3 regions of the Streptomyces sp. NPDC057682 genome follow, and region 2 is predicted to be linked to each of the others. Evidence: riboswitches for the same ligand, from Rfam matches in the RefSeq annotation. Region 2 holds a riboswitch; each other region holds the start of a gene.
What was found. A riboswitch is a leader RNA that binds a small molecule or an ion and turns the genes downstream of it on or off. The one in region 2 is predicted to bind cobalamin.

Region 1 (3,264 bases), on a different contig from region 2:
TGTCCGCGGGCTGGTCCTCCGTCGACGGCGGCACCGTCGTCACCAAGGTGCTGCTCCCCGCGGTCGCCGCCCCGATCGTCGCCGGTGTCGCCGCGCTCCTGGCCACCCGGCTGACGTACCGGATCGGCGGGCGGATCCAGGGCGAGGCCCAGGAGAAGGCCACCGCCAAGGGCTACCGGGCGGGCCAGATCGCCTCGGCCGGCCTGGTCTCCCTCGCCCACGGCACCAACGACGCGCAGAAGACCATGGGCATCATCACCCTCGCCCTGGTCACCGGCGGTGTCCTCTCCCCCGGCTCCAACCCGCCGGTCTGGGTGATCGTGAGCGCCGGTCTCGCCATCGCGATGGGCACCTACCTCGGCGGCTGGCGCATCATCCGCACCATGGGCAGCGGGCTGACGGAGCTCAAGCCGCCGCAGGGCTTCGCCGCCCAGACCAGCGCGGCCACCGTCATCCTGGCCTCCTCGCACCTCGGCTTCTCCCTCTCCACCACCCAGTCCTGCTCCGGCGCCGTGATGGGCGCGGGCCTCGGCCGTCAGGGGGGCGTGGTCCGCTGGTCCACCGCCACCCGGATGTTCGTCGCCTGGGGCCTGACCCTGCCGGCCGCCGGTCTGGTCGGCGCGGGCGCCGAGTTCGTCACCAAGCAGGGCACCTGGGGCGTCGTCGTCGTGGCGGCGCTGCTGGTCGCCGGCTCCGGCGCGATCTGGGCGCTCTCGCGCCGCAAGCCCGTCGGCCACGACGATGTCGCCCCGTCCGGCGCGCAGTCCGCGCCGGACGCCGAACCGGCCGGAGTCGTGACCACCGCCATCGCGGCCGTCAGCCCGCCGCCCACGCTCGCCGCCCAGCCCGACCTGTCGGCGACCCTCCCGTCCCCGGCCGCGCCCGTCGCCGCCGACCCGGCCCGACCCGCCACGGTGTAAGGACAGACACATGCACATCGACTGGGCAGCACTCGGCACCGTCTTCGGCGTCTCCCTCGTCACCACCGTCGCTCTCGTGGGCCTGTTCACCCTCGGCATCGTCGGCCTCTCCAAGCAGCCGGAACCGGCCGCGCGGGGCGGCGCGGCGGGCGGTTCGGTCCTGCTGGCCCGCGCCGGCGGGTACGTCTGCTTCGGACTGTGCGCGGCGGCGGTCGCGTACGGGATCTATCTGATCGTCGCCTGAGGGCCGTACGCCCTCTCCGACCCCCACCGGGCCGGGCACCCTTCACGGGTGTCCGGCCCGGTGTGTGTCCGCCCACACCGCGCCCCCGCAGGTCAACGGCAAGTTGACGGGTGTTCGCGGAGCGTGGTGGACTGCCGGAGCCATTACGGCGACAGCAGAGGAAGCCGGTGCGAATCCGGCGCGGTCCCGCCACTGTCACCGGGGAGCGGTCTCCCCTCTCGGAAGTCACGGTCCACCAGGACCGGAAGGCCGGGAGACCGCGGATCCGGGAGCCAGGAGACTCTGGTCGCCGTCTCGTCGAACCAGGGCGCGGACCCTGAGTGAGGACATATCGCCATGCCCGGCCCCGTCGCGACCCCTTCCCCGCCGCTTCCCCGTACCGGGGCCCGCCGAGGCGCCACGGCCGGCTGACCCGTGCGTGCCGATCGCGTCTTCGCGTACGGCGCCACGGCCGGGATGATCGGCGATCTGCTGCTCGGTGACCCCCGCAGGGGCCATCCGGTGGCCGCCTTCGGGCGGGCCGCGGCGGACGTCGAACGCCTGCTGTGGCGCGACCACCGGGGGTGGGGCGCACTGCACACCCTGGTCTGCGCCGGCGGCGCCGCCGGGGCCGCCGCACTGGCCTCCCGCGCCCTGCGCCACCACCCCGCCGCCTCCGTCGCCCTGACGGCGGCCGCCACCTGGTCCGTCGTCGGGGGCACCTCCCTGGGCCGCGAGGCGCGGGCCATCGGCGGCGCGCTGGCCGCCGGGGACATCGAGGGGGCCCGGGAGCGGCTGCCGCATCTGTGCGGCCGCGACCCGCAGTCCCTGGACGGTCCGCAGATCGCCCGCGCGGTGGTGGAGTCCGTCGCCGAGAACACCTCGGACGCCGTCGTCGGCGCCCTGGTGTGGGGGGCGCTGGGCGGAGTCCCCGGGCTCGTCGGTTTCCGGGCCGTCAACACGCTGGACGCCATGGTGGGCCACACCTCGCCCCGCTACCGGCGCTACGGCTGGGCCTCCGCCCGTCTCGACGACGTGGCCGGCTGGCCCGGCGCCCGGCTGACGGCCCTGCTCGCCACCGCCGCCGGAGGGGCGCCGCGTGCGGCGGTCCGGGCCTGGCGGGCGGACGCCTCCCGGCATCCGAGTCCCAACGCGGGCCCGGTGGAGGCCGCGTTCGCGGGGGCGCTCGGCGTACGGCTCGGCGGCACGCTCGCCTACGGCGGCCGGGTCGAGCACCGTCCCGTGCTCAACGGCGCGGCGGGCCGGGCGGTGGAGACCGCCGACATCGCACGCGCGGTGCGGCTCTCGCGCCGGGTCGGCACGCTGGCGCTCGGCGTCGGCGTCGCGGCCCGGCTGGGCAGCGGGCTCGTCGCCCGGCGACTGGCCCGGGGCCGTACCTCCCCCTCCCCCACGGCCGGAAGGAACCGGACATGAGCGGCGGACTGCTGGTCGCCGGGACCACATCGGACGCGGGCAAGAGCGTCGTCACGGCGGGCATCTGCCGCTGGCTGGTGCGCCGGGGCGTGAAGGTGGCGCCCTTCAAGGCGCAGAACATGTCGCTGAACTCCTTCGTGACCCGTGAGTGCGCCGAGATCGGGCGGGCCCAGGCCATGCAGGCGCAGGCCGCCCGCGTCGAGCCGACCGCCCTGATGAACCCGGTGCTCCTCAAGCCCGGCGGCGACCGCTCCAGCCAGGTGGTGCTGATGGGACGCCCGGTCGGCGAGATGAGCGCCCGCGGCTACCACGGAGGCCGGCAGGAGTCCCTGCTGTCCACCGTCACGGACTGCCTGGAGCAGCTGCGGAGCACGTACGACGCGGTGATCTGCGAGGGCGCCGGCAGCCCGGCCGAGATCAATCTGCGCCGCACCGACATCGTGAACATGGGCATCGCGCGGGCGGCCCGTTTCCCGGTGGTGGTCGTCGGCGACATCGACCGGGGCGGGGTCTTCGCCTCGTTCTTCGGGACGACGGCGCTGCTCTCGCCCGAGGACCAGGAGCTGATCGCCGGGTATCTGGTGAACAAGTTCCGCGGCGACGTCTCGCTGCTGGAGCCGGGGCTCGACATGCTGCGGGAGCTGACGGGCCGGCCGTCCTACGGGGTGCTGCCCTTCGCGCACGGTC
Region 2 (3,264 bases):
CTCGGCGGCTTCGACGACATCTTCTCCGCCGCCGCGGACAAGTTCGCCGGGCCGCCCGGCGGCAAGCCGACCGGGGCGCTGGCCCCGGGCGAGGCCGGGCACTGGGGATACGCCACGCTGGCACTCGGCTCCGCGCTGGCGCTGTTCATGTACCCGCACTCGATCACGGCGACGCTCTCCAGCCGCAGCCGTGACGTGATCCGCCGCAACACCACGATCCTGCCGCTGTACTCGCTGATGCTGGGCCTGCTCGCCCTGCTCGGGTTCATGGCGATCGCCGCCGGGGTCAAGGTGGACAACGGCCAGCTGGCGATCCCGCAGCTGTTCGAGAACATGTTCCCGGACTGGTTCGCGGGCGTGGCCTTCGCCGCCATCGGCATCGGCGCGCTGGTGCCCGCCGCGATCATGTCCATCGCGGCGGCCAACCTGTTCACCCGCAACATCTACAAGGACTTCCTGAAGCCCGACGCGACGCCCGAGCAGGAGACCAAGGTCTCCAAGCTGGTGTCGCTGCTGGTGAAGGTCGGCGCCCTCGCCTTCGTCCTCACCATGGACAAGACGGTCGCGATCAACTTCCAGCTGCTGGGCGGGATCTGGATCCTCCAGACCATGCCGGCCCTGGTCGGCGGGCTCTTCACCCGCTGGTTCCACCGCTGGGCGCTGCTGGCCGGCTGGGCGGTCGGCATGATCTACGGCACCGCCGCCGCGTACGGGGTGGCGAGCCCGACGCAGAAGCACTTCGGCGGCTCCTCCAAGGAGATCCCGGGCCTCGGCGAGATCGGCTACATCGGTCTCACCGCCTTCGTGCTCAACGTCGTCGTCGTGGTGGTCCTCACGTTCGTGCTGAACGCCCTGAAGGCCCCCGCCGGCGTCGACGAGACCTCCCCGGAGGACTACACCGCGGACGCGGGCGACCCGGGGGTGACCGAGGTGCTCCCGCCGGCCACCGCCGGTGCGCCGGGCGGCCACTGACACCAGGTCACGGGCCGTCGCACCCCCGTGGGCCGGGGGCGCGGCGGCCCGTTCGCGCGCGGCGCGGAAACCCGGTTGCGGACCGGGCCGGGGTGTGGGGCACACTCCGCTCATGGACATGACGATCCGGCCGATCGAGCCCTCGGAGCACGCCCTTCTCGGCGAGATCACCGCCGAGGCCTATCTCGGTGACGATCTGCTGGACTTCGGCACCGGCGATCCGTATCTGCTGAAGCTGCGCGACGTGGCCCGGCGGGCCGCCGAGGCCGAGGTGCTGGTGGCCGCGGACGCCGGAGGGCGGGTGCTGGGCGGGGTCACGTACGCGCCGCCCGGCAACCCCTGGGCGGACATCGCGCGGCCGGACGAGGCGGAGTTCCGGATGCTGGCGGTCGCCCGGCAGGCGCGCGGGGCCGGTGCGGGCGAGGCACTCGTACGGGCCTGCGTCGCCCGCGCACGGGCCACCGAAGGCGTCACGGGACTGGTCCTGTCGACCCAGTCGACCATGCGCGGCGCGCACCGGATCTACGAACGCCTCGGCTTCGTACGCACCCCCGAGCGGGACTGGGCTCCGATCGACGATCTGAAGCTGCTGACCTACCGGCTGGAGCTGCGCTCCTCCGTCTGAGTTCGCGTACGACACAACATGTGGGGGCTGCCTCATCCGGCGGCCCCCACATGTATGCTCATGCTCGCTGTCGCCGCAGGGGAATCCGGTGCGAATCCGGAACTGTCCCGCAACGGTGTGTTCGGTGTGCTTTCGCGCACCTCCAGTCCGAGGACCTGCCGACAGCGCGCCCGGCTCGACCGAACCGGGCGCCCAGACGTCCGGGCCTCGTGGATGGGCCGGTGGACGCCGCACGGAGTGCCGCCCTGTCCGGGCCCCGCTCCGCCCGGCTGCCCCCGCGCACCCGACGGCCCCGAGCCGAGCGAGGGAGAGCACCAGGTGACCATCGCGCCAGCCGATCCGGTCTCAGCGGCCGAGTCAACGGAAACCACGGACGACGGACCGGGGGCCGCGCTGCTGCGGACCCTGACCGCGCTCACCGCGGATCTGCCCGACACCGACCCCGGACGGGTCGCCGCCGCCGCGCTGCGCGGCCGCAGCGCCCGCGCGGACGAGGCCGAACTGCGGTCGCTGGCCACCGAGGCCGCCGCGGGGCTCATCTCCGAGGACCCCGCCTACTCCCGGCTCGCCGCCCGTCTGCTGACCCTGGCCATCGCCCGGGAGGCGGCCGGGCAGGGCGCCACCTCGTTCTCCGCCTCGGTCGCCGTGGGCCACCGCGAGGGACTGATCGCGGACCGCACCGCCGCGTTCGTGGCCCGGCACGCCGACGCCCTGGACGCGCTGGTGGAGGGGGCGCTCGCCGAGGGCGCCGACGACCGCTTCGGCTACTTCGGGCTGCGCACCCTGCACAGCCGCTATCTGCTGCGCCACCCGCACACCCGCCAGGTCGTCGAGACGCCCCAGCACTTCATGCTGCGGGTCGCCGCCGGACTGGCCGAGGACGAATCGGCGCGCGCGCTGTACGAGGTCGCCGCGCTGTACGGGCTGATGAGCCGGCTGGACTATCTGCCCTCCTCCCCCACGCTCTTCAACTCCGGCACCCGCCACCCGCAGATGTCGTCCTGCTATCTGCTGGACTCGCCGCTCGACGAGCTGGACTCGATCTACGACCGCTACCACCAGGTGGCGCGGCTCTCCAAGCACGCGGGCGGCATCGGTCTGCCGTACTCCCGCATCCGCGCCCGGGGTTCGCTGATCCGCGGCACCAACGGGCACTCCAACGGCATCGTGCCGTTCCTGAAGACGCTCGACGCCTCCGTGGCGGCGGTGAACCAGGGCGGCCGGCGCAAGGGCGCGGCCGCGGTCTACCTGGAGACCTGGCACGCGGACATCGAGGAGTTCCTGGAGCTGCGCGACAACACCGGCGAGGACCAGCGGCGCACGCACAACCTCAATCTGGCGCACTGGATCCCGGACGAGTTCATGCGCCGGGTGGAGGCGGACGGCGCCTGGTCGCTGTTCTCGCCTTCGGACGTGCCGGAACTGGTGGACCTGTGGGGCGAGGAGTTCGACGCGGCCTACCGGGACGCTGAGGCCCGCGGCCTGGCGCGCAGGACCCTGCCGGCCCGTGAGCTGTACGGCAGGATGATGCGGACGCTGGCCCAGACCGGTCAGGGCTGGATGACGTTCAAGGACGCCTCCAACCGGACCGCGAACCAGACGGCGGAGCCGGGCCGCGTGGTGCACTCCTCGAACCTGTGCACCGAGATCCTGGAGGTCACCGACGA
Region 3 (3,264 bases), on a different contig from region 2:
CGCCTGGTCGACGTCGCCAAGGGCTGGATCACCTGGCAGGCCCGTTCCGTGATCGTCGAGAGCCGTGAACGCTGCGGCGCCCAGGGGCTGCTGGAGCACAACGGGATGACCGAACTGGTCACCGGGGTCGAGGGCGCCATCACCGCCGAGGGCGACAACCTGGCCATCCACTCCCGCGCCGCCGTGAGCCTCCTCATGGACGCGGTCACGGGCGCCCGGCAGGAGCCCTCGGACCTCCCGGTGCCGGGCGACCTCGCCGATCCCCGCTTCCTGGGCACCCTGCTGGAGCGGATCGAACAGCTCTGGTTCGCACGGGCGGCCGGCCGCACGGCCCGGGTGGCGCACGAGGACCCGAAGGAACGCTGGAACGCGGCGTCCGGCCCCGCCCTGCGCGGTGTCGAGGCCCATGCCTACCGCCACGCGGCGGAGGCGTACGCGCAGGCCTTGGAGGAGCTGCCCGAGGGGCCGGCGCGCGACCGGCTGGGCGAACTGGCCCGGCTGTTCGCCCTGCGCTGGATCGCCCGCAACAGCGGTGACCTGCTCGCCGACGGACGGCTGACCGCCGCCCAGGTCGAAGGGCTGACCGACGCCGTCGAGCAGCTGATCGCCGCCGTGGCCCCCCATCTGCAGGAGCTGGCCGCGGCCTTCGCGCTGCCCGGCGAACTCCTCGCGGACTGGCCCATCGCGGGTCCTCGGTACACCGACGCCTACGACGACCCGGAGGCCTCCTGGAACACCCGGTCCGCCGAGACGCCGACGGGCCTGTCCGGGACATTCCGCGAGGAGACACCCGGCTTCGGTGGCGAATCGGTTCGCCCCAAGGGGTGACCGGGCAGAGGCGCTTTGTCGCGCATCCCGCCCACCGCCCCGGCGGTGAGCTGCGGGCCCTGCCGCGACCGGTGCGTCCCGATGCCCGCGCGGTGGCCGGTGGCAGGGGGCCGTGCTCCCCGGCCACCGGCCCGCACCGCCACTGAGCTGCGCGGAAGCTCGTGGTAGCGTGCCCGGTGCCAGTCGAACTCCAGCCTGGAGTCAGGGAATCCGGTGCGAATCCGGAACTGACGCGCAGCGGTGAGGGGGACGGGCGGGGCCACGGCCACTGGGAGACCACGGTTTCCCGGGAAGGCGCCCCGTCCGCGTGAACCCGAGTCCGAAGACCTGCTGGCACCCGCGGTCCGGACCGGGCCGCGGAGTCCGTACCCCGGGCCCCGCGCATGGGCCCCGAGACGACGAGGTACTCCGTGCCGCCCCTGTCCGGCCACGCCCGCACCGCCGCCCTGCTCACCGCCGCGCTCGTCCTGCTGACGGCCTGCGGCACCGGAGGGCGCACGCCCGCCGCCCGGAACGGGGACGCCGCCGGCTACCCCGTGACCCTCGGCAACTGCGGACGCACCGTCACCGTGCACCGCGCCCCCGAACGTGCCGTCCCCGTCGACCAGGGCTCGGCCGAGATCCTGCTCGCGCTCGGCCTCGCCGACCGGATGGCCGCGACCGCCACCTGGACCGATCCGGTGATGAAGGGCCTGGAGAAGGCCAACGCCACGGTCCCCCGGATATCCGACAACCGGCCCTCCTCCGAGAAGGTCCTGGACCGGGAACCCGACTTCGTCAGCGCCTCCTTCGCCTCCACCCTGGCCAAGGGCGGCGTCGCCCCGCGCGAACAGTTCGAGAAGCTGGGCGTCCCCACCTACGTCTCGCCCGCCGACTGCACCGCCAAGGACAACAGCAAGGACGGCGACGGGGTGCGTACCGGCACCCTCGGCATGGACAGCGTCTACACCGAAGTACGGGAACTGGCCCGGGTGTTCGGCGTCCCGGAACGCGGCGAGAAACTGATCGCCGCACTCCGCGCACGGATCCGGAAGGCCACGGCGACCGTCGACGCCTCCGGCACCACGCTGATGTACTGGTTCGCCAACTCCACGTCCCCGTACCTGGCCGGCTGCTGCGGGGCCCCCGGCATCATCACCCGCGAACTCGGCGCGAAGAACGTCTTCGACGACACCCACGAGGAATGGCCGCAGATCAACTGGGAGACCGTCGCCGACCGCGATCCGGCCGTCCTGGTCATCGGCGACCTCACCCGCCGCTCCCAGACCGCCGAGAGCGCCGCCGGAAAGATCGCCTTCCTGGAGTCCCACCCCGTCACCCGGACCATGGACGCCGTACGCCACAAGCGGTACGTACTGCTCAGCGGCCAGGCCATGAACCCGTCGATCCGCACCGTCGAGGGAGTGGAACGCGTCGCGGCCGCGCTGCGCTCCTTCGGGCTCGCGGGATGAGCGGCACCGCACCGGCCGCGGCCGCGCGCGAGGCCGCCGGCCCGGCCGTCCGCGGAGCGGGGCGGGCGCTGCGCGCCGGACTGGGCTGGACCGCCGGACTGCTCCTGCTCGCCCTGTCCGTCGCCGTCGCCGTCACGATCGGCCCCGCCCGGATCTCCGTCGCCGACGTCTGGTCCGCCGTCGGAGCCCACCTCGGCCTCGGCACCCCGGAACTCTCCCCGATCCGCGACGGCATCATCTGGAACCTGCGCATGCCCCGGACGCTGCTCGCCGCGGTGTGCGGCGCGGGGCTCGCCGTCTGCGGCACGGTCATGCAGTCGCTGCTGCGCAATCCGCTCGCCGACCCGTTCGTCCTCGGCGTCTCCTCGGGGGCCTCCACCGGAGCGGTCGCCGTCGTCGTCCTCGGGGCCGGCGGGGGAGCGGTGTCGCTGTCGGCCGGTGCCTTCGCCGGGGCCCTGTGCTCCTTCGCCCTGGTCATGCTGCTCAGCCACAGTCTCGGTGGCAGCACCGACCGGGTCGTCCTGTCCGGGGTCGCCGCCATGCAGCTCTTCTCCGCGCTGACCTCCTTCGTCGTGATGACGGCAGCCGACGCCGAGCAGACCCGGGGCGTGCTCTTCTGGCTGCTCGGTTCGCTCGGGGGCGTCGGCTGGACCGAGACCGGGACGTGCGCCGCGGTCCTCGCCGCGACCCTGGCGGTCTGTCTGGGCCACGCCCGTACGCTCGACGCCTTCGCCTTCGGCCAGGACGCCGCGGCGGCCCTCGGCGTCCGCGTCGGACGCACCCGGATCGTGCTGCTGTGCGCGACCGCGCTGCTGACCGCCGCGCTGGTGGCGGCGGCCGGGGCCATCGGCTTCGTCGGCCTCGTCCTGCCGCACGCGGCCCGCGCGCTCACCGGATCCGGGCACCGCAGGCTGCTGCCCGTCACCGCGCTCGCCGGTGCCGTGTTCCTGGTCTGGGCCGACACCCTCGCCCGTACCGTTCTCGA

Region 1: it holds a riboswitch for cobalamin, as region 2 does, so the genes downstream of both, ACFVDM_RS33525 (cobalamin biosynthesis protein) here and ACFVDM_RS08530 (ribonucleoside-diphosphate reductase subunit alpha) in region 2, are expected to answer to the same signal.
Region 3: it holds a riboswitch for cobalamin, as region 2 does, so the genes downstream of both, ACFVDM_RS06785 (ABC transporter substrate-binding protein) here and ACFVDM_RS08530 (ribonucleoside-diphosphate reductase subunit alpha) in region 2, are expected to answer to the same signal.

The regions. Positions count from the first base shown of each region.
Region 1 is NZ_JBHVIN010000023.1:60,601-63,864, forward strand. It holds gene ACFVDM_RS33515 (anion permease) at 1-920, shown strand, start outside; gene ACFVDM_RS33520 (hypothetical protein) at 931-1,164, shown strand; cobalamin riboswitch at 1,321-1,447, shown strand; gene ACFVDM_RS33525 (cobalamin biosynthesis protein) at 1,579-2,577, shown strand; gene ACFVDM_RS33530 (cobyric acid synthase) at 2,574-3,264, shown strand, end outside.
Region 2 is NZ_JBHVIN010000004.1:217,488-220,751, reverse strand. It holds gene mctP (monocarboxylate uptake permease MctP) at 1-972, shown strand, start outside; gene ACFVDM_RS08535 (GNAT family N-acetyltransferase) at 1,085-1,597, shown strand; cobalamin riboswitch at 1,645-1,775, shown strand; gene ACFVDM_RS08530 (ribonucleoside-diphosphate reductase subunit alpha) at 1,916-3,264, shown strand, end outside.
Region 3 is NZ_JBHVIN010000003.1:348,182-351,445, reverse strand. It holds gene ACFVDM_RS06790 (acyl-CoA dehydrogenase) at 1-828, shown strand, start outside; cobalamin riboswitch at 992-1,178, shown strand; gene ACFVDM_RS06785 (ABC transporter substrate-binding protein) at 1,212-2,279, shown strand; gene ACFVDM_RS06780 (FecCD family ABC transporter permease) at 2,276-3,264, shown strand, end outside.